4 regions of the Shewanella sp. MF05956 genome follow, and region 1 is predicted to be linked to each of the others. Evidence: predicted binding sites of a transcription regulator. Region 1 holds the regulator's gene; each other region holds the start of a gene.
The links. The regulator LexA, encoded in region 1, represses DNA repair genes until DNA is damaged. The targets are predictions, from matches to a motif close to TACTGTATNNNNATACAGTA.
Positions count from the first base shown of each region.

Region 2: recA (recombinase RecA) is a predicted target of LexA. The motif match lies at 1,177-1,196, and genes of this name have one in related genera.
Region 3: AC19MX_RS09485 (YebG family protein) is a predicted target of LexA. The motif match lies at 2,178-2,197, and genes of this name have one in related genera.
Region 4: AC19MX_RS00720 (DNA topoisomerase III) is a predicted target of LexA. The motif match lies at 3,024-3,043, and genes of this name have one in related genera.

Region 1 is NZ_JCAYNV010000009.1:33,615-41,730, reverse strand. It holds gene AC19MX_RS11255 (VOC family protein) at 1-172, opposite strand, end outside; gene mtr (tryptophan permease) at 293-1,549, opposite strand; gene plsB (glycerol-3-phosphate 1-O-acyltransferase PlsB) at 1,549-3,972, opposite strand; gene lexA (transcriptional repressor LexA) at 4,237-4,851, shown strand; gene AC19MX_RS11235 (cell division inhibitor SulA) at 4,848-5,354, shown strand; gene coxB (cytochrome c oxidase subunit II) at 5,747-7,780, shown strand; gene ctaD (cytochrome c oxidase subunit I) at 7,791-8,116, shown strand, end outside.
Region 2 is NZ_JCAYNV010000002.1:120,577-128,692, reverse strand. It holds gene mutS (DNA mismatch repair protein MutS) at 1-1,005, opposite strand, end outside; gene recA (recombinase RecA) at 1,290-2,354, shown strand; gene alaS (alanine--tRNA ligase) at 3,129-5,753, shown strand; gene csrA (carbon storage regulator CsrA) at 6,201-6,398, shown strand; tRNA gene AC19MX_RS02470 (tRNA-Ser) at 6,661-6,752, shown strand; tRNA gene AC19MX_RS02465 (tRNA-Arg) at 6,776-6,852, shown strand; tRNA gene AC19MX_RS02460 (tRNA-Arg) at 6,880-6,956, shown strand; tRNA gene AC19MX_RS02455 (tRNA-Arg) at 6,984-7,060, shown strand; tRNA gene AC19MX_RS02450 (tRNA-Ser) at 7,068-7,159, shown strand; tRNA gene AC19MX_RS02445 (tRNA-Arg) at 7,221-7,297, shown strand.
Region 3 is NZ_JCAYNV010000007.1:106,691-114,806, reverse strand. It holds gene AC19MX_RS09500 (PqiB family protein) at 1-704, opposite strand, end outside; gene AC19MX_RS09495 (paraquat-inducible protein A) at 691-1,380, opposite strand; gene AC19MX_RS09490 (paraquat-inducible protein A) at 1,370-1,999, opposite strand; gene AC19MX_RS09485 (YebG family protein) at 2,209-2,502, shown strand; gene AC19MX_RS09480 (free L-methionine (R)-S-oxide reductase MsrC) at 2,552-3,025, shown strand; gene proQ (RNA chaperone ProQ) at 3,287-3,907, shown strand; gene prc (carboxy terminal-processing peptidase) at 3,929-5,980, shown strand; gene pepN (aminopeptidase N) at 6,146-8,116, shown strand, end outside.
Region 4 is NZ_JCAYNV010000001.1:170,771-178,886, forward strand. It holds gene AC19MX_RS00710 (LysR family transcriptional regulator) at 1-226, shown strand, start outside; gene msrA (peptide-methionine (S)-S-oxide reductase MsrA) at 291-884, opposite strand; gene AC19MX_RS00720 (DNA topoisomerase III) at 1,010-2,968, opposite strand; gene AC19MX_RS00725 (tRNA (adenine(22)-N(1))-methyltransferase) at 3,451-4,167, shown strand; gene AC19MX_RS00730 (hypothetical protein) at 4,568-4,705, shown strand; gene purF (amidophosphoribosyltransferase) at 4,806-6,320, opposite strand; gene AC19MX_RS00740 (CvpA family protein) at 6,360-6,848, opposite strand; gene dedD (cell division protein DedD) at 7,001-7,645, opposite strand; gene folC (bifunctional tetrahydrofolate synthase/dihydrofolate synthase) at 7,754-8,116, opposite strand, start outside.

The DNA.
Region 1 (8,116 bases):
CGCCAATATCGTCACCTTCAATTTGCAACATAGTGTAATGTCCTTCAGGCATTGGCATATCATCAGCTTCCCAACCAAATAATGCCTGATAAAACGCTTTACCCGCATCCCAATCGTGCGTAGCCAGCTCAATCCAGCATGGCTGTCCTTGTTGATATTGTTGTACTTTCATTATTGTTATCCTGTAGTAGCAATTACTGATAGGTAATAGGTATAAGTTAAGTTGATATCATCCAAAAAGCAAAAAGCCTTCAAACGAAGGCTTTTTTTAAAATGCACTGTGCAAATCAGCTTATTTAAATACCGGCAGAATATCGGCCATGGCCAGTAAGTGACAGGTTGCGGTAATCATGCCAAACAACACAACAATCACAATTAATGGGGTCCCACCCGGCACTTTAAACCCACTTGATTCTGGATACAATTGACGCACTTTATAGGCTAATAAAGCCGGTACAATTACCGCCCAAACGGTAGCGGCTAATGCGGCAAAACCAATGGCAATAATAAAACCATTAGGAAATAATAAGCCCAAAATCGTTGGTGGAATAAAAGTCACTGCAGCGGTTTTAACACGACCTGAACGCGAGTCATCAAAGCCAAATAAATCGGCAAGATAATCGAACAAACCTAAAGTCACCCCTAAAAACGATGACGCTACGGCTAAATTGGCAAATAACGTCAGCATATTGTTAAGCCACTGACTTACCATCGCACCCGATAAAGCCTCAACCAGCACCCCAATGTTGCCACCCTTGGCAATCACATCAGCAAATTGGCTACGCGGAATATTACCCATGGTCGCGATAAGCCAACACACATAGATAATGAGGGCGATGCTAGTGCCAACGACTATCGCTTTGACAATCGTATTAGCATCTTTACCATAGTATTTAACTAAACTCGGTACATTTCCATGGTAGCCAAAACTGGCTAAGCCAAAGGGAATTGCAGCAAATAAATACGGCAAATAACGGCTTTCACCGTCTGGTGACACTAACTTAGTGGTGTCGATTTCAATCAATAAATTACCTATTGCTAAAAAGAAGGTAATCACCATACCGCCGAGCATGATGGTGGTAATACGATCAACCGCTTTAGTACTAATCAATACGATGAACGCTAACACTGCCGCAAACACTAAACCGGCAACACTTTGAGGTAAGGTTACGCCAAGTGCCGACAAGCTATGATTAACAATAGAGCTGCCACCACTGATATAAGCGTAGGTCAAAATGTACAAGACAAATGCAATGGATACGCCGTTAATGACTCGCCAAAATTGGCCTAAGGTTTCACGGGTTAACGTATCGAAACTAGCACCGGGTTCAAAATGTAAGTTAGCTTCTAGCAGCAATAACCCCGACATTAACATGCAAAACCAGACACCTAATAGCATGGCTATTGAATAGCCAAACCACATACCCGCGCCCACAACTGGCAATGAAAACATGCCAGCCCCCACAGTGGTGCCCGCAATAATCATCGCACCGCCCAATAGAGACTTCCCTTGCGGACGGTGCTTTGCCCCATTCATATGGTTGGCCATTAGTGTCCATGCTCCGCGTGCACACTATCAACAATGGTTTGTCTTACTGATGAGCTCAATAACTGGTTTGCATAATCGCGAATTCTAATCACTTCAGACCGATGCTCAACACTGCATAAATAGCCCAGTTCTTTTAGCTTAACGCTTAAGGTGTTATAGAGTTTTTTGTCATAAAACTCTGGCGCTGTGATGCCATGCAATGCACCTAAACGCTGTGCTAATAAGTGACTATCAGTTTCAAGCTCTGAGCGTTCTAAATCTGGCTTTATCGCTAACAAGTTAAAGATAATGGCATAACGCTGTAACGTTTCGCTGATAGTTTCTGCTAACAATAATAATTGCGCAGTGTACCGAGGCGTGACTTCAAAATGTGCTTCGCCACTGAGTAAGCCTTGTTCAACCATAAAGTCCAAAAGGCTGTCGATATGCTGTGGCACATCGTCAATACCCATAAATAATTCAGCTTTTAGCAACGGATAAAAATCCATCACGACGGCATGAATTTTTTCGCGGTCACAAATATCATATTGCACTAAACAACTGGCAATTAACGACGGAATCGCCATGACGTGAATGATATTGTTGCGGTAGTAGCTCATGGTGATAGCAATTTTTTCATCAACAGAAATAATTTCACCAATAGCATCTTTCGTGCTGACAAACTTATTCAGTGATAAACAATGATCAACAATCGATTTACCATTACCTTCTGCAACAGAAGCATAATTTGTATAAGGTACCGTTTTCAGCATCGCTAAATACAAATCTAACTGACGTTCTAACAAGCTGCGCTCTAATGCATTTCGCTCAGAAGCTAGCAAGACTAAACTGGTTAATGTCACTGAACTTGCGGCGGCAGCGCCGTTAATATTAGTCATCACACGGTTAGCCAATAAGTTAACTGATGGCGTAAACCAAGTCGGTTTTTGCTCTGGGTCTTTGGCCACTTCTTCACGCCAATCTGGAGCTTGTTGATTTAAAAAGTTTTGTAGATTAATCGGCTCACCAAAATTCACATAACCTTGGCCAAAATTACCTAACTTACGAATGGCACCAAACACTTGCCACACTGACTCTTTTTGCTTTTTCTTGCCGCTTAACTCTTTATGATAAGTGGCGACTTCCATCACATGGTCATAACCTAAATACACAGGCACAAGCGTTACAGGTCGCTCAATGCCGCGCAATACACTATTAATAGTCATGGCTAACATGCCTGTTTTAGGGGCAAGTAAACGTCCGGTACGAGAACGGCCACCTTCAGTGAAGTATTCAACCGAATAACCTTTAGCAAACAGTTGGTCTAAATATTCACGAAACACAGCAGTGTATAGCTTGTTGCCGTTAAAGCTACGGCGGATAAAGAACGCGCCACCACGACGGAACATCGGGCCTGCTGGCCAAAAGTTTAGGTTAATTCCAGCAGCGATATGCGGTGGCACCATGCCCTGATAATACAAAATATACGACAGTAGTAAGTAATCCATATGGCTGCGATGACACGGCACATACACAATTTCATGACCATCATGGTGTAATTGACGGATTTGTTCAGCGCCTTTGATATTGATACCACTGTATAGCTTGTTCCACAGCCAAGTAAGGAAGCGCTCAGCGATACGGATTAAACTGTCTGAATAGTCCGTGGCAATTTCATCTAAATATTCAATGGCTGTTTCACGGGCTTTTTCAGGTGATACTTTCTTGTTAATGGCTTCTTCTTCAATCGCTTTTTTGATTGAATCCGATTTAAGCAACGAAGCAAAAAACATTTGTCTGTTGGGCAGCTGCGGGCCCGTCATCACTTTACGTTGACGACTGAAATGCACTCGAGCTACACGGGTTAATTTGTGGGCAATACTTTTATCAAATCCATGCTCATCTGCCATATAGCGTAAAGATAATGCATTAGAGAACTGGACAAAGTTATGTCTACCAAGAAACAAAATCATTAGCCATTTGCGTAACCACGTTGGGCTTTCACGCTCAAGCACTGCCGCCTTCATACTGTCGTCTTCTTTACCAGGCGTGCGCCCCCAGTACAAACTCACGGGAACGAGTTGAATATCCAAATCCGGACGTTGACGATGAAGCGCCAATAAACTGGTAAAGCTGTCGATAAACTTTTCACCACTTTCGCGTTTACCAAAGAGTGGCTTACGCCCCTCCAAACACACAATACGTGGCACTTTTAAGCCATCAACGATGAGTGGGTCATATGGACTCGGCATTCCAAAGCCCTCAGTGATTTCGCTTAGCGCAGCGGCATCACTGATTGACTCTGTTTTCATGACATAAACCAATGGTTTATTTGGATCTAAATTAAGATCATCAAAAGGGTCATGCGGGACAACAATGGTTTGAACCATCGATTTCTGTACCCATTTTAATGCACGTAAAAATATTGAATTTGGTTTTGACATAGTTACTTTCGCAATATAAGCCACTGTAATATTGCTGCATAGGATACCAGAAACCACCCTTGATACACTATCTGGCTGTTTTATCTTTACTTTGTGAACAGTCCCTAACTGAACAACTCAATTAAAATATAGAATGAAACTGATATAAAACATACTGATAGGCAACAATGCCGTAACAAAAAACAAAAAACGGTTGGTTAATACTTGCGCGAACAAAAACACTGTATATAATGACAGTCACTGTATAAAAAGACAGGAATCATCATGAGACCGTTAACGCCGCGCCAAGCAGAAATTTTAGACTTAATTAAAAACAATATCGCCGAAACAGGTATGCCACCGACTCGTGCTGAAATTGCGAACCGTCTTGGCTTTAAAAGTGCAAATGCTGCCGAAGAGCATTTAAAAGCACTCGCCAAAAAAGGCTTTATCGAGATCATGCCTGGCACTTCAAGAGGTATCCGCTTACCTCATGAAGAACAACAAGAAACAGGATTGCCGCTGATTGGCCAAGTCGCTGCTGGTGAACCCATTTTAGCGCAAGAGCATGTAGAGCAATATTATCAAGTCGACCCAAACATGTTTAAACCCGCAGCCGATTTTTTACTGCGAGTACGTGGCGACAGCATGAAAGACATTGGCATTTTAGAGGGCGATTTACTTGCCGTTCATAAAATGCAGCAAGCACGTAATGGCCAAGTAGTTGTGGCCCGCGTTGAAGATGACGTCACGGTGAAACGTTTCGAGAAAAAAGGCAATGTTGTCTATCTACATGCCGAAAACGAAGCATACACCCCGATTAAAGTAGACTTAAGTTGCCAAAGCCTCACCATTGAAGGGCTTGCCGTTGGCGTTATCCGTAATGGAGATTGGTTATGAACAAACTAATGGGCACTGCCCCGCGCCACCCAGGTTTATGGGCAGATTCAACAGAAGCAGAATTGTATGGCAACCAAACCATTCAAACATTACAAACCGTCACTCAAGGTGAGTCTGAGTTAGGGCAACTGTGCAGCCAGTTAGCAACCTTAAGCCGACAAGGACGCTGGATAGTGCTCATTAGTCCTCCGCATATTGGTTATAAGCACATGCTGGCAAGTGCTGGTGTAAGAATGGACCGAATCTTACTAGTACACACTAAAGATGAAGTTGAAACGTTATGGGCAATGGAAAAAGCATTAACCAGTGGCACTTCAAGCGCTGTGATTACCTGGACGAGTTCATTAGATGCTCGTGACAGTCGCCGTTTAGAAATTGTCGCCAAAAGTGCACGCGCTTTAGGTGTGGTAATTGAAGATGTGAATACTCACTTACCTGAAAAACATCAAATCGTTAATCCAACAATGCCTTCTGCAACAAGTAATTTTTCAGCATTTCATTAAGTACGAACCCTTCAACACCAAGCCCTGCATCCAATTCAGGGCTTTTTTTTACCTTTTTTCAGCCAATTAGCGAACAAAGTGATCTTGATCAATGTTTAATCTACAAGTAATGTTGTTAACAAGGATGAAACATTTTTTATCTTTTATTTGACGTAATTTGGCAGATAACACCGCCATCGATGGGAATACGTCAATACAATTTGATTAGTTCAGTCGTAGGTACAAGTGTGGTGTTCAGCTAACAATAAAAGCGTAAACTGCCAGTTTACAACCACCAAGTTACTTTGAGGTCATCAAACTTTTTTGGGAACCGAAGAGTTTGCATAGAGCAGAGACTTACTGTGTGACTCTTCTTTGTAGTTGCTATTTGCAATAAGCAGAGGAGAAGTCTTGTGAAGCAATGGTGGTATTGTTTATTGGTTGTGCTGATAGCACTTCCGCTTGGGGCTGCAGAAATGCCCCTCAACATGACTCAAGGCGTAACAGATATCAGTGGTAAGGTTTACGACCTCCACATGACCATTTTATATATCTGTTGTGCTATTGGGCTAGTGGTGTTTGGGATCATGATTTACTCAATGATCTATCACCGCAAATCTAAAGGCGCTGTCGCGGCCAATTTTCACGAAAGTACTAAAGTGGAAATAGCCTGGACAGTCATTCCGTTTATCATCTTAATTGCTATGGCAATTCCTGCTACTAAAACCCTGATTGCAATGGAAGACTCCAGCGATGCGGATCTGACCATAAAAATTACGGGGTCGCAATGGAAATGGCACTACAGCTATTTCGATAAAGACATAGAATTTTACAGCACACTCTCAACTCCAAGAGAACAAATTGATGGTGATCAAACCAAAGGTGAAAACTATCTACTCGAGGTAGATAAGCCTCTGGTATTACCGATTAATCGCAAAGTGCGTTTTTTAATGACCTCAGATGATGTAATCCATTCTTGGTGGGTACCGGCATTTGCCGTTAAAAAAGATGCTAATCCCGGTTTTATTAACGAAGCCTGGACGCGTATTGATAAACCCGGGATCTACCGTGGTCAATGTGCTGAACTTTGCGGAAAAGATCATGGTTTTATGCCCATAGTGGTCAATGCGCTTTCTGAAGCAGATTTTGATAATTGGCTGATTGAGCAAAAGCAAATGGCTAAAACCGAAGCCGCAGCAGCTGCGGCCTCGATGTCGCAAACCTTATCTCTTGCCGATTTAAGCAAACAAGGTGAACAAGTGTACCTTGCTCGCTGCGCAGCCTGTCACCAACCCAATGGCGCGGGTCTTCCTGGCGTATTTCCATCGTTAATCGGTAGTCCGATTATTAAAGGCCCTGTTGAAGATCACCTTAATATTGTGATCAACGGTAAGCCCGGCACAGCGATGCAAGCCTTTGCTAAGCAGCTATCTGCTCAAGAAATTGCCGCAGTCATAACCTATGAGCGCAATACATGGGGTAATAACAGTGGCGATGCAGTGCAAGCAGCAGACGTAGGTAAATTTTCAAGTAATGGTACCGCAGCACCTAATGCAGCGGCAGCAAAAGCCAACACAGCAACAGCTATGGTTGATAATACTGCTGATACGCTAGCCGAAACAGTCAACCAAGCTGCTGAAGCCGTTGCAAAAGCCGTGGCGCCAGAAGATTTATCTGTACTCACCATGGAACAGCTTATGGCTGAAGGTGAACAAGTCTATGTCGCTACGTGTGCAGCGTGTCACCAACCTACTGGCGCAGGCATACCTGGCGCATTCCCCTCACTCATTGGCAGCCCAATAATAACTGGACCAGTAAGCGGGCATATCGAGATGGTTATGCACGGCAAACCAGGCACAGCAATGCAGGCTTTCAGTGCTCAACTTAGCCTACAGCAAATTGCCGCTGTGATTACTTATGAGCGTAATGCATGGGGAAATAACTCAGGTGATGCAGTTCAAGCTGCGGATGTGGGTAATTTTTCTAGTAACAGTGCAGCTTCACCAAAGCCCGCAGCACAAGCAATAGATACAGCTACCGCTGTCGTTGATACTGTTGCAGACGCGGTAACCGATGCGGCTAATCAAGCAGCCGAAGCCGTTGGCAAAGTCGTCACACCAGAAGCATCACCCACACTCACCATGGAACAGCTTATGGCTGAAGGTGAACAAGTCTATGCCGCTACGTGTGCAGCGTGTCACCAACCTACTGGCACAGGAATACCAGGCGCATTCCCCTCACTGATTGGCAGCCCAGTAATAACAGGGCCAGTAAGCGGGCATATCGAAATAGTGATGCATGGCAAACCCGGCACGGCAATGCAGGCATTCAGTAGTCAGCTCAGCCCACAAAAAATGGCTGCGGTGATTACGTATGAGCGCAATGCGTGGGGCAATAATTCTGGCGAGGCAGTTCAACCTGCCGATGTCGCTAGTCATGGACAGTAGGGGAAAACCAATGAGCACAACAACGCACGATACAATCGGCACTGCGCATGATGAGCATCATCACGGTGCCCCTAAAGGGCTAATGCGCTGGATACTGACCACCAATCATAAAGACATTGGATCTTTGTATTTATGGTTTAGTTTCATCATGTTTTTAACGGGTGGCGCAATGGCAATGGTCATCCGCGCAGAACTCTTCCAACCGGGTTTACAGCTAGTTGAACCAAACTTTTTTAATCAAATGACCACAGTTCATGGTCTGATTATGGTGTTTGGCGCGGTAATGCCAGCCTTTACCGGGTTAGCAAACTGGCTAATACCTATGATGATCGGCGC
Region 2 (8,116 bases), on a different contig from region 1:
TTCAATTAATTCATTTACAGCCCCGTGGCGTAATTGAACGGCTTTACGGTCGCGAAGTGGTTCATGGATCCAACGTTGCAACATGCGGCTGCCCATAGGCGTCGCTGTATTGTCGAGTACCCATGCCAGGGTGTTATCACGGCCGCCAGATAAATTTTGGGTTAGCTCTAAGTTGCGACGAGTCGCAGCATCTAAAATGATTGATTCAGATTGATTAAAGCGCACAATCGAATTGATGTGCGGTAAGGCCATTTTTTGGGTGTCTTTGACATACTGCATTAGGCAGCCTGCAGCTTGTAATGCTAAGCGCGCATCGCTAATACCAAAGCCATGCAAATCTTTAGTGCCAAATTGATTGAGCAATAAATTGACACTGGTATCGTAATCAAATTCCCATTCAGGGCGGCGTCGGATCCCTTTCATGTTATTGATTAACAGCATGTCAGTAAAATCTTCGCTGTAAAGTAATTCAGCTGGATGAGTACGCTGTAACTCTGCTTCTAATGCTTCACGAGTCGGTAGTTCCGCAACAACAAAACGTCCTGATGAAATGTCGAGCGTGGCATAACCAAAACCCGTTTTACCTTGATAAAGCGCCGCGAGTAAGTTGTCTTGTTTCTCTTGTAATAGCGCTTCATCAGTTAATGTGCCAGGAGTCACAATACGTACCACTTGACGTTCAACTGGGCCTTTTGATGTTGCAGGATCGCCAATTTGCTCACAAATGGCCACCGACTGTCCAATCTGTACCAACTTAGCTAAGTAGCCTTCAACAGCATGATAAGGAATACCCGCCATTGGGATTGGGTCGCCACCGCTTTTACCGCGAGCGGTCAATGAAATGCCCAACAGTTCAGATGCTTTTTTAGCATCATCATAAAATAACTCGTAAAAATCGCCCATTCGATAGAACAGCAACATGTCGGCATGAGCGGCTTTTAAGCTCAAATATTGTCGCATCATCGGGGTATGTTTTTCTAAATCGCTGGTATCAATTACAGTCATTATGGACTCTTCACTCTATCAATCTTGGGGCATGAAACTTTATGGCGCTAATCTTAACAATTTTTATCTTCGGGGTATAAATCAATTCACAATAAAAATGCTTGGTGGGTAAAATATTGATGTAAAAAGGCAATTCGGCTAGGAATAAAAAAAATTACGATCAACACTTGATACTGTATGACTATACAGTATACTGATGAACATATTGAGATGAGTTATAACATCTCACCTAAATAAAAATCGCATTTTACTAAACGTATTGAATGCCTTAAGAGGGTTTTACAATGAAGGTTGATCCAAACAAAGAGAAAGCACTTGCCGCCGTATTAAGCCAAATTGAAAAGCAATTTGGTAAAGGCTCAATTATGAAATTGGGCGAAGACCGCACAATGGATGTTGAAACTATCTCTACCGGTTCACTTTCATTGGACGTCGCCCTAGGTGCTGGTGGTTTACCTCTAGGCCGTATCGTTGAAATTTACGGACCAGAGTCATCAGGTAAAACAACATTAACACTCGAAGTGATTGCAGCAGCTCAACGTCAAGGTAAAACCTGTGCGTTTATTGATGCAGAGCATGCGTTAGACCCTATTTATGCTAAAAAGCTTGGCGTAGATATTGATAACTTATTGTGTTCTCAGCCAGATACTGGTGAGCAAGCCCTTGAGATTTGTGATGCCTTAACTCGCTCTGGCGCTGTTGATGTCATCATTGTTGACTCGGTAGCTGCACTAACACCTAAAGCGGAAATCGAAGGCGAAATCGGTGACTCACACATGGGCCTAGCCGCACGTATGATGAGCCAGGCAATGCGTAAGCTTGCGGGTAACCTTAAGCAATCTAATACTTTGCTTATTTTCATTAACCAAATCCGCATGAAGATTGGTGTGATGTTTGGTAACCCAGAAACCACTACAGGTGGTAATGCACTTAAGTTTTATGCTTCTGTACGTTTAGATATTCGTCGTACCGGTGCTGTAAAAGACGGTGATGAAGTGGTGGGTAACGAAACACGCGTTAAAGTCGTTAAAAACAAAATTGCAGCGCCTTTTAAACAAGCTGAATTCCAAATTCTTTATGGTCAAGGTATTAACCGTACGGGCGAATTAGTTGATTTAGGTGTACTTCACAAAATCGTCGATAAAGCCGGTGCATGGTATAGCTACAAAGGTGAGAAAATTGGTCAAGGTCGTGCAAATGCTGGTAAATTCTTAACTGAAAACCCAGCCATTGCGACAGAAATTGATACTACCTTACGTTCAATGTTACTTGCTAGTGGTACAGGCAGTTCATCAAGTGCTGACGACGGTGATGAAAACATTGATTTAGAAACGGGCGAAGTTTTTTAATTAAGCCTTAGTCATCTGACTCATTGACTGATAAGTAAAATGAATAAAGTGTCGCGGTGCGCATATAGTGCACCGCGATTTTTTTATAGAAAACGCGGTAAATATTAAAACGACTCAGTTATCTCTATCTAAAGTGTATTTATTTAATACGTCAGTGTCTTAAATTCCCTCGCTACACACTTCTAACTCAAATTCTGTACCTGCTTTATATGTGAGATGCCTAAGCACTGTTTCCGCGTTATATTTAATCTGATCTAATCTTAGGTCCTATTGATCTTTCAAGGTTGTTTTTGCAGCGAATTGTTGGCCACTACTTACATATATTACTGCGCTGCAGAAACTGTGAGGTATAGTTATTCTACATAAAAAGTCGATTACGCCGTAAAAGTGGTCAACAAACGCTGCCCGAAGGGTTCGGCTAAAAACGTTTTACTCTTTGTTGAATGACTCTTTGTAAATAAAGAGTTGCTTAGATGACTAGGCATCAATCCATTCGTCTCGATTAAAACGTTTTTAACTCGAACAAAATTCAACCATCAAAGAACAACAGACCCTAGATATCAGTAAAAAATCTAATAAGACACCTAATGAGCAAACACGTTTCATCTGCTGAGAATGGTTGTGAAATGTATCGTTCATTCATCGATTTTTGCTCAGATGATAATCGGCTCGCTCGTCTCGCTTCTTGCGTTAAATTCAGTATATAATGCCTACATTTACTGGCTTGCATGTCAAGCTAGTTACCTTTGTATTCTTCTATTTCAGGGCCATTTCATGTTTCAGACTACAGCAGAGTTAAGAAGTGCTTTTTTAAAGTATTTTGAAGATAACGGACATCAGGTTGTTGATAGCAGCTCACTCGTTCCCACAAACGATCCAACACTGTTATTTACCAATGCGGGTATGAACCAGTTTAAAGATGTGTTCCTCGGCATGGATAAGCGAAATTATACACGTGCGACATCTTCACAACGCTGCGTTCGTGCGGGTGGTAAACACAACGATTTAGACAACGTAGGCTATACCGCACGTCATCATACTTTTTTTGAAATGCTCGGTAACTTCAGTTTCGGTGATTACTTTAAAGAAGAAGCGATTCGTTTTGCTTGGACATTTTTAACTGAAACCTTAAAACTTCCTAAAGAACGTTTATGCGTCACTATTTATGAAACCGATGATGAAGCTTATGACATCTGGACCCGAAAAATTGGCGTACCTGCTGAAAGCATGATCCGTATCGGTGACAACAAAGGTGCTGCGTTCGCTTCAGATAACTTCTGGCAAATGGGTGATACCGGTCCTTGTGGTCCATGCAGTGAAATTTTCTATGATCATGGCGATCACATTTGGGGTGGTCGTCCAGGCACTCCAGAAGAAGATGGCGATCGTTTTATTGAAATTTGGAATATTGTATTTATGCAATATAACCGTCAAGCAGACGGTGAAATGTTGCCATTACCTAAACCTTCAGTTGATACCGGTATGGGTATTGAGCGTATTGCAGCCATCATGCAAGGTGTTCATTCAAACTACGAAATCGATATCTTTAAGCAATTAATCGCTAAAGCTGCTGACATTATTGGATTCTCCGATTTAGAAAATAAATCGCTACGTGTTATTGCTGACCATATCCGTTCATGTGCTTTTTTAATCGCTGACGGTGTTATGCCATCAAACGAAGGGCGTGGTTATGTGCTGCGCCGTATTATTCGCCGCGCAGTGCGTCATGGTAATAAGTTAGGCGCAACTGATGCTTTTTTCTACAAATTAGTGCCGACCCTAATCAGCGTGATGGGCGATGCAGCAAACGGCTTAAACGCCATGCAGGCGATTGTTGAAAAAGCATTAAAAGCAGAAGAAGAGCAGTTTGCCCGAACCCTAGAGCGCGGCTTAGTCATTTTAGACGGCGCATTAAATACCCTTAAAGGCGACACGTTAGATGGTGAAACGGTCTTTAAACTGTATGACACTTATGGCTTCCCTGTCGATTTGACTGCTGACGTATGTCGCGAACGTGATATTCATGTTGACGAAGCGGGTTTTGAAGTCGCAATGGCAGAGCAAAGGCGTCGTGCTCAAGCTGCAGGTAACTTTGGTGCAGACTACAACAGTAATTTAATCATTGATGCTGAAACCGCGTTCTGTGGCTATACGGAGCTTACGGGTGAGTCAACGGTAACGGGTTTATATGTTGATGGAAAAGCTGTTGAGCAAGTTGTTGCCGGTCAAGATGCTATTGTCGTTTTAGCCAATACCCCATTTTATGCTGAATCAGGCGGGCAGGTTGGTGATAAAGGCTTGTTAACGGCTCAAGGTATTGAATTTACAGTGAGTGATACTCAAAAGTTTGGTCAAGCGACAGGTCATCAAGGCCAATTAGCGCAAGGTCAATTAGTCGTAGGGCAAACGTTATCTGCACAAGTGGATAAAAAATTACGTCACCGTACTCAGTTAAATCACTCTGTGACTCACTTGTTGCATGCTGCATTACGTCAAGTATTAGGTTCACATGTTACACAGAAAGGGTCGTTAGTGAATCCTGAGCGTCTGCGTTTCGATTTTTCACATTTTGAAGCGGTTAAACCGTCAGAATTAAAAGCGGTAGAAGAATTAGTTAACACCCAGATCCGTCGTAATCATCAATTAAAAACTGCCGAAATGGCCATTGATGAAGCCAAAGAAAAAGGCGCTATGGCGCTATTTGGTGAAAAGTACGATGACCAAGTACGTGTTGTGACTATGGGTGACTTTTCTATTGAATTGTGTGGCGGTACTCACGTTGGCCGCACGGGTGATATCGGTTTATTCAAAATCACTTCCGAAGGTGGTATCGCTGCGGGTGTACGTCGTATTGAAGCCGTAACGGGTTCAGCGGCTATGAGCTATGTTGCAGAGCAACAGGCAATGCTAGATGAAGCTGCGCAGTTGCTCAAATCAGACAATGCATCTGTTGTGACTAAATTAAAAGCCCAATTAGATAAAGTGAAGCAGCTTGAAAAAGAGTTATCGCAACTTAAAGATAAATTAGCGGCTGCAGCCAGTGCTGATATGGCCGGTGATGCTAAAGACATTCATGGCGTTAAAGTGCTGGTTAAATTGATGGAGGGCGTTGACCCTGGCTCATTGCGTGGTTTGCAAGATGAATTAAAGCAGAAGCTTAAATCAGCCATTATTGTGCTTGGCACTGCAAAAGATGGCAAAGTTAACCTGATTGCGGGTGTTAGCAACGACTTAACTAAACAAGTTAAAGCAGGTGAACTGGTTGCTATGGTCGCTCAGCAAGTAGGCGGTAAAGGCGGTGGACGCCCTGATATGGCTCAAGCTGGTGGCACACAACCTGAGAACTTAGCGGCTGCATTAGCATCTGTTGAACCTTGGATTACTGAGCGTTTGAGCTAACATTTAGCCAAAATAGCGCTTTAATTGGCACTTAGGGCATAAAGTCTAAGATATTCAACTTTATAACTTGAGTGCCAACAGTAGATTTGGCATAGTGAAGTAACTCGCTAACAGTAAAAAGCGTTTAAAGGGATTACTAGGGTAATAAGTTGTGATTGCAACTGTGTGCGTACACAGGTCATTAATGGTTTTATCTCTGTCGTTTTGTTATTGGTTTTGCTGTTTAGATTTATTTAACACCGTGGTGAGTGCAAATATGATGAATTTGGACTTATTACGTATTGATAGTTGATATTTTCGTCAGACTTTAAAATTTCCGAATAGATAATGCTTTATAAACTGACGTATTTAGAAATAGATACTATGATTTTATGTAAAGCGAACCTTATAATAAACGCATATTACGGACAAAGCGTGTTATGCAGATTGAACTAAAGGAGCAATCGAATGCTAATTTTGACTCGTCGTGTAGGCGAAACATTAATGATTGGTGATGAAGTCACCGTTACTGTGTTAGGTGTTAAAGGTAATCAGGTACGTATTGGTGTTAATGCACCTAAAGAAGTATCGGTTCACCGTGAAGAGATCTACCAACGTATTCAATCTGAGAAATCAGGTACGCCTCCAGAAGGTGGCAATTACTAATTTCGGCTATTTTGTCCGATAAAAATAAAGTCAGCAGTTTGCTGACTTTTTTGTTTTCTGAGTAAATGATCATTTTTGAGCGGTATAAAAAAAGTCTTTGAAAATCATTTTTTAAAGTAATATTCGTAAAAATGAATACAGTTTTCACGACTATTTGAAGCTATTATCCCCAATGTGATTAAAAACAGTCCAAATGAAGATAGGATCCCTAAAAAGGGTTTGACTTATTTTCGTCAAACAGTAATATGTGCGCCAAGAAAACGGAGAGGTGGCCGAGTGGCCGAAGGCGCTCCCCTGCTAAGGGAGTATGGGCTTTAAATCCCATCGAGGGTTCGAATCCCTCCTTCTCCGCCATTTCTTAAAATAGTAAAATCGATGCGGATGTAGCTCAGCTGGATAGAGTACCTGGCTACGAACCAGGCGGTCGGAGGTTCGAATCCTCCCATCCGCACCATTTACTATTAATGTGTAAACCATGAATGCGCGTGTAGCTCAGCTGGATAGAGTACCTGGCTACGAACCAGGCGGTCGGAGGTTCGAATCCTCCCACGCGCACCATTCATGTTTCACCAAAACCCAAATTTCGCGCGTGTAGCTCAGCTGGATAGAGTACCTGGCTACGAACCAGGCGGTCGGAGGTTCGAATCCTCCCACGCGCACCATTTTTGCGGAGAGGTGGCCGAGTGGCCGAAGGCGCTCCCCTGCTAAGGGAGTATGGGCTTTAAATCCCATCGAGGGTTCGAATCCCTCCTTCTCCGCCATTTATTGTTTTAGCAGCTATAATGGTTGTGTTACTAATAAATGGCATGTTGTACCGATTTTGCGCGTGTAGCTCAGCTGGATAGAGTACCTGGCTACGAACCAGGCGGTCGGAGGTTCGAATCCTCCCACGCGCACCATATTAAAAACGCCCTGTATTTATACAGGGCGTTTTTTTATGTCTGTTTGCCAGTCTCATTCACATTGCTAATCCTCTTTCATATCCTTTCAGCTATTCGTTGGGCTCATCAACGTGATGATTTAGGCTCAATCAAGTACATATTTCTTAACCAATCTGAACTGGGAATAAAAAAGGTTTTCAAAAAGCCTTTTGTCTCGCTGAATGCGTTGAATGAACTTGCAATCGGCTAGCTATTGACGCGTTAATTCACCTTATTAGCAAAAAATCACAAGTTTGAAACATTTGAACCTTAATGATTTGATATTAAACATTTTGTTTCCATCTCTTATCTCGAGTTTAGGTTGGCTAATTACATTTTTATTCATTTTTATTGCTTAATGTCAGTTATTTTATTCGTTTGCTTAAGTATGATGCACTATTTCGGCATGTTGCTTGACCGTTAATGTTATCGATTTTGTGATTTGTAGATTGAAATCGCGTAAATAATTATAGAATCTTTATTTATTGGGGGTTTATTTTGAATATTCCTTTGCTGCACTGTCATTGAACATTTGTTTTGGTAAGACCAATTTACAAAAGGATAGCAATGTTGACGTATATTGTTTATATTTTGTGACAGGATTTTGAGTTTATGTCGCGTTAATCGTGACGTTGACTCAATGGAACACAGTATTAAATCGATATTAAATTGAATATTTATGCTTTCTGAATTAGCAATTGTTAATCCGTGGCTCAAAATTACGGCTGCAAATCGACTTGTCACCATCGCGCACAGTGATGGTGCATCGACAGCCTCAACAATTTACGACATAAGATT
Region 3 (8,116 bases), on a different contig from region 1:
TCAGTGTTAACTTTAATGCCTGCCAGTGATGCATCAATCTTTAATCCAGACACATTCCAAAAGCGGGAGTCTTTGTGCACTAAGTGAGTGTATTGCTCTTGTACAAATGCACTAATGATAATTTGTTTATTACCGTCAAGGCGGTAACTGACCACACTACCCACAGGCACTTGGCGGAAGAACACCGGTGAACCCACATCAATAGAGCCGAGTTTTGGGGCTTTTAGCTCAATCATAATACCTTCGCTACCCGGTAAAATTGCCGGCGCTTCGCGCTGAGCTTCAAACTCTGTAGCCGAGCGGCCATCACCAGGTTGAATAGCAATATAATTACCTGAAAATAAGGTATCTAAGCCTTCAACACCGGTAATGCTTGCTTTAGGTTTTACAAGCCAAAACAAAGTATTTTGATTTAAAAATGGATCAGCACGGTAGTCCATCACAACTTTAACGTTAACACCTTTCAAATCGTCATCGATCCCGATATCAGACACTTTACCCACAGTTAACCCTTGGTATTTCACTAAGGTTTTACCAATGTCGATGCCTGCTGCACTCGGGAAATGGATTACAATTTCAATGCCAGACTCTTTGATGCTTTTAACGCCAAGCCAGGCGCCTAAAATTAACGCGACCACGGGCAATAACCAGATTGGCGAGAATAATTTTTTCTTCACAACTTTAGGTGATTCAATTTGTGTCATGTTTTTTTTCCAAGCGGTCCCAGAGTAAACGAGTATCAAGCACTTTAGCGGCCAGTTGTGTTAGTAAAATAACTAACGCAAAAGCCGTCGCTGCAGGCGCAGGTTTAGCATCAAGTAATTGCCCCATATTAACGAGTGCAACGGTTAATGAAATAACAAATAAGTCGAGCATCGACCAACGGCCAATCCATTCAATAATATGAAAACCAACCATTAATTTTCTTTTTGAAATAGGTAAGTTAAAGCTAATAGCGGCTAAGTATGTCGCCAGGCCAAATATTTTTAACCAGGGCACTAAAATACTGGCCGTAAACACAATAATAGCAATCGGAAACATGCCTGTTTGGACGAGATGGCTTATGCCGCTAAAGATGGTGTCATTGGTCACAACTCCACGGTTTGTTAACAGCGTAATAGGGTAGATATTGGCTAGCACTAATAAAATAGTGGCGGTAACAAGCAACGCCCAACTTTGTTGTACGCTGGCGTAATTACGTGTCGATAACGGACTAAAACAGCGACGGCAATGGCTATTGCTCGTGACATTGAGCTTTTTACACACGGAGCATAAACATAACCCTAACTGATTACCTTGTAGATGTGTAGGTGCAGTTACCCCCTGCTGTGTAACGACCTCAACGGGCTGCTCAGATGTTGATGATTGATCAATGTTCATCGACATAACTCCACATGTGTTCAAGATTATATTCTCGTTGTAAAAATAAAATAATGACAAATAACATGGTAAAGCTAAACGTGCCCATACCAAAATACACATCTGAAAAATCGGATAATTGAAATGCTGACACTAAAAAACTGATGACATAAATTTCAAGCATGGTCATTTGTGCAATTAACCCCTGATTTTTGAGTAATGTAGTATAAATGCGTTGCCAAAAAGATCGCTGTAGTTTTAACTTTACGATAATAACTTGCGTTAAAATTGATAAAATTAACACTGCAGGCGCAATCACAGCGGCGACTAATACGGCTAATCCCACCACCCAATATCCTTGTGTCCATACGGCAATGGCGGCTTCTATTACTGTGGTGGTGCGGATACTGCCTAAAAAGTGAATTTCCAATACTGGTAATAAATTCGCGGGGATAAAGATAAACAATGCAGCAAGGCATAAAGCTAGCATGCCATTAATAGAGCAATAAGGTGAGTCATATAATACCGTATCGCAACGCGGGCAAATAGCCCTTGCACTTGAAGGCAATGCACGCTTTGTGACTGCCAGATCACAAGACCGGCATAAGATGATGGAATCGTGGTCATCTAGTTCATGCATCAAAAGTTTTTAATCCATAGTCATACACGGTGTTATAAATGAAGCAAACACTTGCTAGGTCATCTTTTTGACTCAAATGACGGCTGATAAAATACAGCACACAATCTATCTGCATTGCCTGATAATATCAGAATAATCAGAACACTTGCATCATAAGTTAATAGTATGAGATTCTATGTACTGTATATAAAAACAGTGAGGATAATATCATGGCAGTGATTACCCAATTTGTCGTGGTCAGAGAAGGGGTGGAAAAGATGACATTCACATCGAAAAAGGAGGCTGACGCCTACGATAAGATGCTTGATATTGCCGATAACCTACTTCCTTTTTTAACGCAAGCAGATTTAGGGCTTGATGAAAATAAGTGCGAACAACTCGCATTTTATCTAGCAAACAATAAAGATGAGCTTTCTAACTTGCTAAAAGGCACAGTACAGGTTAAAACCCCTCCTGCAGCAAAAGTAAAAAAAGCGTCTGCAAAAAATACATCAGCGGAATAACGACGTTAATGCCCATAGTGAGCATGAGCGCCAGAGTTAAGGAACAAGAATGAAAACCGAATTTTACCAAACATTAAACCGCCAAGCCCAAGCATTGTTAGAAGGCGAAGACGATTTAATTGCGGGCATGGCTAACTTTTCAGCATTACTTAATGATAATTTAACAGACCTTAATTGGGCGGGATTTTACATTAAGCGTGCTGACCAATTAGTATTAGGCCCGTTTCAAGGTAAAGTGGCTTGTACTCGAATTGCGATGGGTAAGGGCGTATGCGGAACCGCAGCGGCTTTAAATGAAACCCAGCGTGTTGCAGATGTGCATCAATTTGATGGTCATATTGCGTGCGATTCGGCGAGTAATTCAGAAATTGTCATCCCGGTTCGCCGCGGCGAAGAGGTTGTGGCCGTTCTAGACATCGACAGCCCATTATTGAATCGTTTCGATGAAGATGATCAAATTGGCCTAGAAATGATGGTAAAAAGTTTCGAATCTTGCCTATTTGCTCAAATAGCGAACAAATAAGACTAAATCATGGTCGCATTCGCTGCGGCGGGCTTTATAATACGCAGCTGCACGCATTTGTACTGGATTTCATTGTTAGCGATGATTTAAGCTGATAGTCAATTCGGTTAAATTGTTAAGGTTTGTTTCAATGACTTTAGCAAACAGGCGGATAGTGATAATTTGTACGTTGAGCTTTAACGATGAAGCTTGGCGAAAGATGAACGACTGCATGGCAATTAATGCCGCTGAACCAGTCCCTTTATTAACGTGGAAGTAAAAATGGAATCAACAGACAAGTTGACCGACACCAACGCAATTTTAGCGTATTTATATGAAACCTTTCCTTTATGCTTTATTGCTGAAGGTGAAACTAAGCCATTAAAGATTGGTTTGTTTCAAGATTTGGCTGAACGGTTAGCTGATGATTCTAAAGTCAGTAAAACACAATTACGTGTTGCTCTTCGTCGTTACACAAGTAGCTGGCGCTACCTAAAAGGTGTTAAAACCGGTGCAAAGCGTATCGATTTAGATGGCAGTGAATGTGGTGAGTTAGAGCAAGAGCATATTGACCATGCTCAGGCGACGCTAAAAGAAAGCCAAGAAAAGGCTAAAGCTAAGCGTCAAGCTCAAGCACCTAAAAATGCCCCAAAGAAGCCAGTGAAGAAAGCCGCACCTAAACGTGCTCCAGTGAAAAAAGAACGTCCAGCACCTGTCGCTGCGCCTGTTGTTAAACTTGAGCCTGCAAAGCTTGAAGAGTTAAAACAAAAGCAACGAGTGAATGTTAAGTTAGGCGCGACACCGGTTCCTGGTGTAGTAACTGATATTAACAAAGAAGATGTGCATGTTCAGTTAGACACTGGCTTGACCATCAAAGTACGTGTAGAGCACATACTATTATAGAAATTTAAGGAGTACTTGTTGATGCGAAAACTTACCTTGGCCGTGTCGATTGCCAGCTTATTTGTCGGCTTTTCGGCGTGGGCAATATCACCAACGATTCAAATCAGCGAGTTACCCAAGCTAGCACAAGAGCCACAACACAAAGTGGCTAGCAAGCGAGTAACGACTTTATTTACTCGCTCGCACTACCATCGTTTTAATCTTGACGATGCTTTTTCTGAACAAATTTACGGACGTTTTCTCGAGCAACTTGACTATCGTCGTAATGTGCTCACAGCAGAAGATATCGCTAGTTTTGACCAATACAAAAATCAATTTGATAATATGGTGGCTTCGGGTGATATAAGCCCTGCATTCACCATGTATGATTTGGTGCAAAAACGTCGTTATGAACGTTTCGCTTATGCATTAACACTTTTAGATAAAGAGTTTGATTTTACCAAAGCAGGCGATGCCTATGAGTTTGATCGCGAAGAAGCGGCTTGGCCAAAAGATGACGCTGAAGTTAATGAATTATGGCGTCAACGCGTTAAGTACGATGCGTTAAATCTAAAGTTAACCGGTAAAACATGGCCTGAAATTGTTGAAGTGTTAGAAAAACGCTACAACAATGCGATTAAACGCTTAAGCCAAACACAAAGCGAAGACGTGTTTCAAAGTGTGATGAATGCGTTTGCTCGCAGTGTTGAACCCCACACCAGCTATTTATCGCCTCGCAATGCTGAACGTTTCCAAATGGAAATGAACTTAAGCCTTGAAGGTATCGGTGCAGTGCTGCAAATGGATGACGACTACACCGTCATCAAAAGTCTTGTCGCTGGCGGCCCTGCAGCAAACAGTGAAAAATTATCTCCTGAAGATAAAATTGTCGGTGTCGGTCAAAAAGATAAAGATATTGTTGATGTTATTGGCTGGCGTTTAGATGATGTAGTCGACTTGATTAAAGGCCCAAAGGGCAGTGAAGTTGTATTACAGATTTTACCTAAAAAGGGTGGCGCAAATGCTAAACCTTTTGAAGTCACCATTACACGCGACAAAATACGTTTAGAAGATCGAGCGGCAACCTCTAAAGTGGTTGAACCAAAAGACGGCCAATATGCCAATCGCAAGGTCGGTGTGATCCAAATTCCTGGTTTTTACATGAATTTATCGCAAGATGTTGCCAAAGAAATTACCAAACTTGAACAAGACAACGTTGAAGGCATCATTATTGACCTTCGTGGTAATGGCGGTGGAGCCCTCACTGAGGCCACGTTATTAACCGGTTTATTCATTGATATGGGGCCGGTTGTTCAGATCCGTGATGCTAATGGCGGTGTCAATCAAAACCGAGATAACGATGGTAAGAGTGCATATAACGGCCCGTTGACTGTGATGGTTGATCGTTACAGTGCTTCAGCCTCTGAAATTTTTGCTGCGGCGTTACAAGATTACGATAGAGCCCTTATTGTAGGGGAGTCAACGTTTGGTAAAGGCACAGTCCAGCAGCACAAAAGCTTAGGCAGAATTTATGATATGTACGAAAAGCCAATCGGCCATGTACAGTATACCATCGCTAAATTTTACCGTATTAATGGCGGCAGTACTCAGTTAAAAGGTGTAACGCCAGACGTTCGTTTCCCTAGTGCTCTAGAGCCAGGTGAATATGGTGAGTCTGAAGAGAAAAATGCATTGCCATGGGACAAAGTACCCGTAGCGCAATACAGCACACTAGGTAATATTACACCAAACTTAATCAGTAACTTAGACGTGAAGCATAAAGCACGTATTAGTACAGATACAGAGTTTAGTTATATCTATGAAGATATTAACGAGTTTAAAAAGCATCATGATGACAAAACGATTTCACTGGTTGAGAGTGAGCGTATTGCTTCACGTGAGTCTGATGATAAACGCGCTTTAGACCGTGAGAATGCTCGTCGTACTCATCAAGGTTTGCCAGTAGTTAAATCGCTTGATGACATTGAAACAACGGATGACAGTAAGTTACCTGATGCATTTTTGGATGAAACGGCATATATCACATTAGATATGGCTGATGCAGAAAAACTGGCTAACGCTAGTACTAAATAAGTCACAACGTAATGACAAAAACGCGCTTAGGCGCGTTTTTTCTTAATAAAATTAATATCGATATGTTTTACCGAATTTAACGAACGGTGTAACTGCCTGGTTATATTTGTTTAACGGTACGATAAGCACTGCGACATCAATGAGTTTGTTCGAAAAGGATCCTGTATGAGCCAAGCACAAGAAAAACACCTAAAAAATTATGCCAAGCCAGTATTCACCATTACCCATGTTGATCTTAATGTCATTTTAGATGGCAAAAACACCAAAGTGACAGCGACAAGTAAAGTGATCCGTAATGGTGATCACCAACACGAGTTGGTATTAGAAGGTGAGCAAATATCATTAAGCTCGGTTAAATTGAACGGTGTGGCTGCAAATTATCGCCAGCATGATAACCAGTTATTTATTACCACAGATCAAGCTGAGTTTGAGCTAGAAGTGATTACCTTGTTAGATCCTGAAGCAAACTCAAGCCTTGAAGGTTTGTACATGTCTGATGGCGCTTATTGCACTCAATGTGAAGCTGAAGGTTTCCGCCGCATTACCTACTTTTTAGATCGCCCTGACGTGCTAGCCATTTATACCGTTCGTATTGAGGCCGATAAATCAGCGTTTCCTTTTTTATTAAGTAACGGTAATTTGGTCGACAAAGGCGAAATGCCGCGCTCTGGACGTCATTTTGTTAAATGGCATGATCCATTTCCGAAACCGAGTTACTTGTTTGCCCTTGTCGCGGGCGATTTTGATGTATTAAATGACAGCTTTACTACGCAATCAGAGCGCGAAGTTAAACTTCAAGTTTTTGTTGATAAAGGTAATTTGCACAAAGCTGATCATGCAATGGCATCATTAAAAAAATCGATGAAGTGGGATGAAACACGCTTTGGCTTAGAATATGACTTAGACATTTATATGATTGTTGCTGTTGATTTCTTCAATATGGGCGCGATGGAAAATAAAGGTTTGAATGTGTTTAACACTAAATACGTCCTTGCCGACACAGCCAGTGCCACGGATGATGACTATCACGGTATTGAGTCGGTTGTGGGTCATGAATATTTTCACAATTGGACGGGTAACCGCGTCACTTGCCGCGACTGGTTTCAATTAAGCTTAAAAGAAGGTTTAACGGTATTTCGTGACCAAGAATTCAGTTCAGATGTTGGTTCACGCGCAGTGAACCGTATTCAAGCGATTCGTGTCATGAAAAACCAACAGTTTGCTGAAGATGCAGGACCAATGTCGCACCCTATTCGTCCAGAAAGTGTCATCGAAATGAACAACTTTTATACTGTAACGGTATATGACAAAGGTGCTGAAGTGATCCGTATGATGCACACCATTCTAGGCGAAGAGGGCTTTCAAGCTGGAATGAAGTGTTATTTTGAGCGCCATGATGGTCAAGCTGTCACTTGCGATGATTTTGTCAATGCTATGCAAGATGCCAGCGGTAAAGACTTAACCCTATTTAGACGTTGGTATAGTCAAGCGGGTACACCTGTGGTGACGGTAACCGATAAGTTTGATGCTGATAAAGGTGAATATCATTTAACGGTTGCTCAACAGGTTGTCTCTAAAGGGGTAAAAGGTCAAACGTTACACATCCCATTTAGTATTGAGTTGTTAGACAGTGCAGGGAACTCGTTAGTTAATAAAGTATTGGATGTCACTAAATCCATTCAAACATTTGTGTTCGATGAAATAAGCTCTGCACCAACACCTTCTTTGTTACAGGATTTCTCAGCCCCTGTTAAATTAGTTTATGACTTTACCATTGAAAAGCTAGTGCATTTAATGCGCTATGCAACAAGTGAAGTTGCGCGTTGGGAAGCATCGGTGCAATTAGTCAGTCAAACGATTTGGGCTAACATTGCCCAGTTGCAACAGCAGCAAGTGATGACCGTCGACAGTCGAGTTATCGAAGCATTTAGGGGTATTATTTTAGATGTTAATATTGATCAAGCGCTTGTAGCTGAAATCTTATCTATCCCATCTGCTTCAGCGCTAATAGAACAAGTTGATACTGTTGATTTAGACGCCCTTGCAAAAGCCAGAGAATTTGTCGTCGAAGAGTTAGCCACCGCATGTGAAGATGAATTATTAGTACGCTATCGCGAGCTGGCTAATATCGATGAT
Region 4 (8,116 bases), on a different contig from region 1:
CGCAAAATCATGCTTAGATTTAGCACATGATTTACTGGCCAATAACCTTGTTAGCATCATGTCAGACTACCAGGTCAAATCCACTGAATTGTGGTTAATATTTCCAAGCAGACAGTCCATCACCCCTGCCACTCGATTATTACGCGACATGCTCAAGCAGCAGACCCGCGCGTTGTTACAAAAATTAATCGCTAAAGGCATTTTAGATAAAAGCGTGTTGGATTAATCTTTATACCCAATCAGCATGGTCTGTGGCTATAAAGGTCAACAGTCACAGGCCATCAAAAAACCTAATGTGTCGCTTTATCACCCCAAATCTCTGCTAACCTTTTGTCTCTGCCGCAGTTCCAGCGATAAGCATTATATCTAATAGGGTTGTTTTTATAGTAATCCTGATGGTAACTCTCATCGCCTTTTATCGGATAAAATATCGACGTATTTAAAATAGGCGTAACCACTTTATTATTAGGAAACTGCTTTTCGACTTTGCTTTTAGACTGTTGTGCAATCGCTCTTTCAGTGTCGTTTGCCACAAAAATGGCACTTAAATAGCTCGAGCCTTTATCGCAAAATTGCCCTTGTGCATCAAAAGGGTCAATGTTAACCCAGTAATGTGCTAACAATTGTTCGTAGCTCACTTTGTTAGGGTCATAAGTGATTTCAACCGCTTCATAATGACCTCGGTGGTTACCGTTATAGATAGGGTCTTTAATGTTTCCGCCGGTAAATCCTGAAATCACATCAGTAACACCATCAAGCTTTTCAAAATCAGACTCCATACACCAGAAACATCCACCAGCCAAAATGGTTTTATCTGCAGTGGCATTAGACGCATAAGACAATAAACTTGCGGCCAAGATGGTTAACAATAATGTGCTTTTCATACACCCTCCTTTAATTTGTATCTATATCTATATTTGTATACTTACAGTATGTAATTAATGACATAAAAGTTCACTCTGACATTGACACTGTGCAATTCTTTTATCATACCAATTAACACCCTAAATTATTTCACTTTTGCTTTGAGCTTCTTTTTATACGGCTTTTTAAAACTCCGTTTTGGTGCCGCACTCGCGACACCTTGTAATGCCGAAGGTAACTGGCTCGATGCCTGGGTGATTAAACCATCTAACTGACTGAGTAATGGTTGCATAAAGGCATCGTACTTTAAGCGTTTTTGGCTGATGGCATCGAGGCTGTTTTCCCATAATGCAGTCATGTCGGGTGTGGTGGCCGAGTCTGGCAAACTACGTATTAAGCCAACGCCCACTGGCGTCGCTTTAATGGCTTTGCCCTGACGAACTAAATACCCGCGCTTAAACAGTAATTCAATTATGCCTGCACGGGTGGCCTCTGTGCCTAAACCATCGGTTTCTTTAAGGATTTTTTTAATGTTGCTATCTGTGACATAACGGCTAATGCCCGTCATGGCGCCTAATAAGGTGGCATCGGTAAAATGCTTTGGCGCTTGAGTCATTTTTTCTAATAATTCACCACGCTCACATTGGAGTATTTGGCCTTTTACCAGCGGCGGTAGCGACTGTACATTATCGTCGTCATCGTCATTGTTGTTTGAATGATTACTGCTTTGGTTTGCAGTTGTTCGCTTGAACAATTGCTTCCAACCTAACGTTTTATCTTGGCGCGCTTTGGTGGTAAATAAGCCGCCAGCAATGGTCACTTCAACGGCGGTTTCTGCATACACATAAGCGGGATAAAATTGTGCGAGATATTGGCGAGCCACATGCTGATACAACTTAGCTTCGTTACTTGATAATGCTGATAAATTAGCCACTTTTTCGGTGGGCACGATTGCATGGTGAGCATCGACTTTAGAGTCATCCCAGGCTTTCGATTTAAGCTTAGCATTTGGCGCATCGCAGCCTTCAACTAACCCAGAAGCGCCTTTAAGCACGGCATCTAATACTTTGGGGGCTAATGCAAGTTGATCTTTGGGCAAATAACGGCTGTCTGAACGTGGGTAAGTAATGAGCTTATGGCGCTCATACAAACTCTGACAAGTGTCTAGCACTTCTTTAGCTGACAAGCCAAAACGTTTAGCAGCATCGATTTGCAGTGCAGATAAACTGTAAGGCAATGGCGGATTTTGACGCTTGTCTTTGGCTTCTAATTTAGTCACTTCAGCCGGTTTGCCATTAATACGAGCAACCACATTCTCGGCTAACCCTTTGGCTAATACTCTGCCATCTTCGTCCATATAAGGTTGGCATGCATCGCTCGGTTTCCATTTGGCCGTAAAAGCGTGTTGTTGGTCGGTCAATAAGTGGGCTAACACCTCATAAAATGCTTTAGGAATAAAATCAGCAATTTCATCATCACGGCGCACCACTAAACCGAGTAAAGGCGTTTGAACTCGGCCAACCGACAACACACCTTGATAGCCGACTTTGCGCCCTTGAATAGTATACGCGCGCGTCATGTTCATGCCGTATAACCAATCTGCGCGGCTGCGTGCTAATGCCGAGGTTGATAACGGCACAAACTCACGGTTACTTCGTAACTGCCCTAGCGCGCGTTTTACGGCTTGCGGGTTTAAATCGCTAATCAATAATCGCTGAACTTGATTGAGTTTGTCGCCTTTTACGCCGAGATATGAAATCACTTCATCGACTAAAAGTTGTCCTTCTCTGTCGGGATCGCCCGCGTTGATAATTGATGATGCTTGCTTAACCAGTTTACGCAACACGGTCAGTTGGCTGCGGGTTTTAGGTTTTGGCTGTAGCTTCCAGGTTTGTGGCACTATGGGTAAATGTTCAAGTTTCCATGACTTAAACGCATCATCATAGGCATCTGGCTCAGCTTGTTCGAGCAAATGGCCAATACACCAGGACACACAATCCCCGTTGGCAGTAGTAATAAAACCATCACCTTTTTTATGAGGCTTTGGCAATACATCGGCAATAGCTCGGCCCAGACTGGGTTTTTCAGCAATATATAAAATCATAATCCATTATCAGGTCGCAAAGATTCAGTAAGCACAACCATAAATCGCGCCAGTTAACTGTATAAAATTACAGTATAGATTACCTGTAAATTTAACGTGCTGCAAATTGCATAGTATTGAGCGTAAAAATCATTACAATGCGGGTTTTATTTGTCTAAACGAATAATACCAATTCCACTAATTATCTGGTCATTCAGCGGGAATTCTGTGCCTTCTAGGCAAGTAATAGGATTGAAGACATAGTTGCTCTCGGCAACTGCTCCTGCGTTGCTCTACCTTCTGCATCCATGCAGTCGTACGACAAAATGCTATTAAGCAGCATAGAAGGCACAGAAACCCGCCTTGCAGGAGACACTCAGACCGTTCATTTCTTTGTTGCATTGTCTTAGAAGGGAATAACCATTATTTCAACAATGCGCCTCAAACTGAACAATCTGAGTGACTCTGATTGGTCACATAATTAATGGAATTGGTATAATATAATGAAACTTGGCCAGCGCTTAACTCAGCTCAATGACATGATCCCAACAGGCTATACGCACATTTGGGATTGTTGCTGCGATCATGGTTTATTGGGTGCGGCGTTATTATCAAGACAGGCGGCACCGACGATTCATTTTGTCGATATTGTGCCCAGCTTAATGCAACAATTAGAAGACAAGTTGCAACGCTTTTATCCGCGCCAATTCATTCCTCAATGGCATGTACATTGTATCGATGTCGCACAGATCCCCTTATCAGATTATCCAGAAACGCCACTGCCAGAAACGCCACTGGTTGTTATCGCAGGCGTGGGTGGAGATTTGATGATCGAGCTTGTTAATTCAATTTGCCGCAATAACCCTGAACTGCAAATTGATTTTATGCTCTGCCCAGTGCACCACCAGTACGAATTACGCCAGCAGCTTATCAAGCTTGAATGTCGTTTAATTGATGAGAAATTGCTTGAAGAAAATCGCCGCTTTTATGAGATTTTGTATGTATCTCGCAACAAAGTAGACTCGGCAATAGCAACGCCCCTAGCAACCTCGCCAATAAGCCCGGTGGGCGGGAAAATGTGGCAATGCAGCTCCGAAGCGCAACGCGATATTGCTCAGCGTTATTTAAATAAAGTGCTGACACATTATCAAAAGATAAGTCTGTCTAATCCCCAAAAAGCAGCACAAGCGCTACAAGACTATCAAACGATTTTTTTGTAAATATTCGAGTTGATGTAGCTTAAAAGCCTAAAGCTAACACAAGTGTCCTGATCAACTTTGTTACTGGACGACGTAAAGAAAAACAACACCTGGATCCCGGCTCAACAGCACTGCCGGGACGACGTAGAGAAACTAGCATCTTGGTCGCGACTCAACAGCATTGCCGGGACGACGTAAAGAAACTAACATCCTGGCCGCGGCTCAACATCATTGCAGGAACGACGTATTTTTATGCCGTCATCCCTGAGATCTTTTATCAGGAATCCAGGTGTTGCTGTTGATTTCACTTAACAGCCAAAAAACAACACCTGGATCCCGGCTCAACAGCATTGCCGGGACGACGTAAAGAAACTAGCATCTTGGTCGCGACTCAACATCATTGCAGGAATGACGTATTTTTATGCCGTCATCCCTGAGATTTTTTAACAGGGATCCAGGTGTTGCTATTGATTTTGGTTTTGATTTTGATTTTGGTTTTGGTTTTGGTTTTGGTTTTGGTTTTGGTTTTGGTTTTGGTTTTAGCATTTTAGGTTTCTAGCTTTCTAGCTTTCTAGCTTTCTAGCACTTAAAATTTTTAACACCCATAAAAAAACCAGCATTTTCATGCTGGTTTGTTCGCTCACAAAATCTGGGTTAACTTATGGATGACACTCGTTGTGCATTTCTAAGTTAGTGCCGATATCTTTGCTGCGGTTGGCTTTGGCATCGTCATTACGTAACTGAGTCAAGTGGTCTAAATATTCTTGATTCACGTCGTTGGTAATATAGTGACCGTCAAATACTGACGTTTCGAAACGCTTAATTTCAGGATTTTCCATTCTTACCGCTTCAATTAAGTCGCTTAAGTCTTGGAAAATAATGCCATCGGCACCAATGATTTTAGCAATTTCATCTGCATCACGACCATGAGCAATAAGCTCATTAGAAGTCGGCATGTCGATACCGTACACGTTCGGGAAACGAATTTCAGGTGCCGCTGATGCAAAGTACACTTTCTTCGCGCCTGCTTCACGTGCCATTTCGATAATCTGTTCTGACGTGGTACCACGCACAATAGAATCATCGACTAATAACACGTTTTTACCTTTAAATTCGGTGTTAATCGCGTTGAGCTTACGACGTACAGACTTTTTACGCTCTTGCTGACCAGGCATAATAAAGGTACGGCCAATATAGCGGTTTTTAACAAAACCTTGACGGTACGGCAAGTCCATACAACGTGCGATTTCTAATGCGATGTCGCACGAGGTTTCTGGAATAGGAATAACCACATCAATGTCATGATCTTCCCATTCTTTCTTAATCTTTTCACCTAACTTAGCACCCATGTTTACGCGGCTTGCATAAACCGATACTTTGTCGATGCTTGAATCTGGACGGGCAAAGTACACAAATTCAAAAATACACGGTGCATAGCTTGGGTCGACAGCACATTGGCGAGTAAATAACTGACCATCAAGTGAAATGTAAATAGCTTCACCTGGTGCAACATCGCGCATCACTTCAAAGCCAACGGCGTCTAAAGCAACACTTTCTGACGCGACCATGTACTCAGTACCCGTCGCCGTTTCGTGTTTACCCAACACTAAAGGACGAATACCAAATGGGTCACGAAACGCAACTAGGCCCTGGCCAATAATCATTGCGACTACCGCATAAGCACCACGGGTTTGGGCGTGGACTTTGGCTACGGCATCAAACACTTCGTCAGCACTTAATGACAAGCTACGCGTTTCTTGTAGTTCGTCTGCTAATAAGTTGAGTAAGATTTCTGAGTCAGATGTGGTGTTCACATGACGGCGTTTTGTAACTAGGCTTTCAGCTAACTCAATCGTGTTGGTTAAGTTACCGTTATGCGCTAACGAGATACCAAACGGCGAGTTAACATAAAATGGCTGAGCTTCAGAAGCACTAGAGCTACCCGCGGTAGGATAACGCACATGACCAATGCCAGCATTGCCTTGTAAACGTTGCATGTGTTTAGGTTCAAACACATCTTTAACCAAGCCATTCGCTTTACGTAAACGAAACGCATTGATGTCTACAGTCACAATACCTGCAGCATCTTGTCCACGATGTTGAAGCACAGTCAGCGCATCATAAATGGTTTGGTTAACTGTTGATTTTCCTACTATTCCGACGATACCACACATGGGTAAGGTTCCTCACTGTAAGGTGTTCTATGTTTATAATTATATTTTGGGTACAAAGCTTGAGGTGTTTTCGAGATAGTCAAAAAACCACTGAATAACCACGCCAAATTCGGGTACAAGTACTGAGTCTTTCCACCAAGCGGTGTCTGGAAATGCAGTAAATGCATCCATAAAGAACAGTAATGCACTAACTATCAAGGCGCCACGGATGGCACCAAAGCACAAACCTAATATTCGGTCTGTGCCTGACAAGCCAGTTTTAGACACCAACTGACCTAATAAATAATTGACTAATGCCCCTAGGATCAGGGTAACGACAAACAGAATGGCAATCGCGACACCGTTTCTAACTAACTCGTCCTGCATTTGAGTTAAATGCGCGGCAAGATCGAGATAAAACTGGCTAGCGATAAAGAAAGCGGCAAACCAAACCACAAGTGACATGGCTTCTTTTGCGAATCCGCGGATCAAACTAATAATAGTTGATAACCCGATAATGATAATAATTGCGTAATCAATCCAAACCATGAAAATGGGGATCCGGTATAGGGTTCAAGACGGCGCGATTCTAACAGAGACTGAGATGTTTCTCACCCCTGATTGTTCAAATTATTCATGCGTGATTGCGAACAATCAATTTGCTAATTTCAACCACGCAACTGTACTGCCGTCTGAACGAGTTATTGTTCTTGAGGATTGTAGGCAATGATCTTGCCCTTTAACCCAGTTAATTTGAAAATGGGGTCTTGGCGTGCTTTAAGCTTCGACTCAGAAACTTCAGGGCCAACAAACACTCGGGTTAACCTGCCATCGACAGGTTTGGCTGGCAATGTATAGGCCGTGAACCCCGCTTTACGCAACTGAGCAATCAATGCACTGACATTGGCAGCGTTGTTAAATCCACCGAGCTGTAGAGTAAACCCGGCTGTAATGGCAGTTTTTACCGGCGCTTTAGCTTGAGCTACCACTTTAACGGGCTCAGTTTTAGGTTGAGTTTTAGCCGGCGCCGCTTGAACAGGTTTACTTTCAACCTTTTTAGCGACCACTACAGGCTCTTCAGTACCAAGTTCAACCACATCACTGCCCAAGTCTTGCGGCTCAGCTATGGTTAGCACCTGAAACTCTTCAACCGTGTCTTCGGCCGGTTTAGTTGCTTGAGTGTTATTTGAATTATTGTGACTGTTGGCTAATGGCCGTAATGGAATTTCAGTAAATTCCTCTACAACTTGAGTTTTTTTACCATCCAATAAGTCGGGTAAAAAAATCACCCCTAACGCGACAAGCACAATGGTGCCCACCAAACGATTTTGAAATTGACGATTCAAAGCGAATTCCCTTTTAAAATAATGCTCTATCGAACTTAAACTCACTAGTCAGTAGTCAGTAGTCAGTAGTCACTAATCAGTAACTGACCAATAATGAGCTAAAAAGACTTACACAGCCTTAAAACCTGCAACAGTATAAAAAGAACCAAACACAATAACCACATCGTCTTTGGATATTGACTGTTGTATTCCCTGCCAAGCGCTAGCGATATCGTTATATTGTACGGCAGTTGTACGGCTATTATCATCTGGTAATGCTTGATATAGCTGCTCAGCTGACGCTCCACGAGGGTTGTCTAATCCAACTAAGTGCCACTGGTTAATCTGTGGTGCTAATTGTGCCAGTACAGCCTTGATGTCTTTGTCTTTTAACATGCCACACAATGCCACAATACGTCGGCCTTGATAAGCCTGTAATTGCTTTGCTAAATACCGAGCGGCGTGAGGATTATGGGCAACGTCAAGTAACAC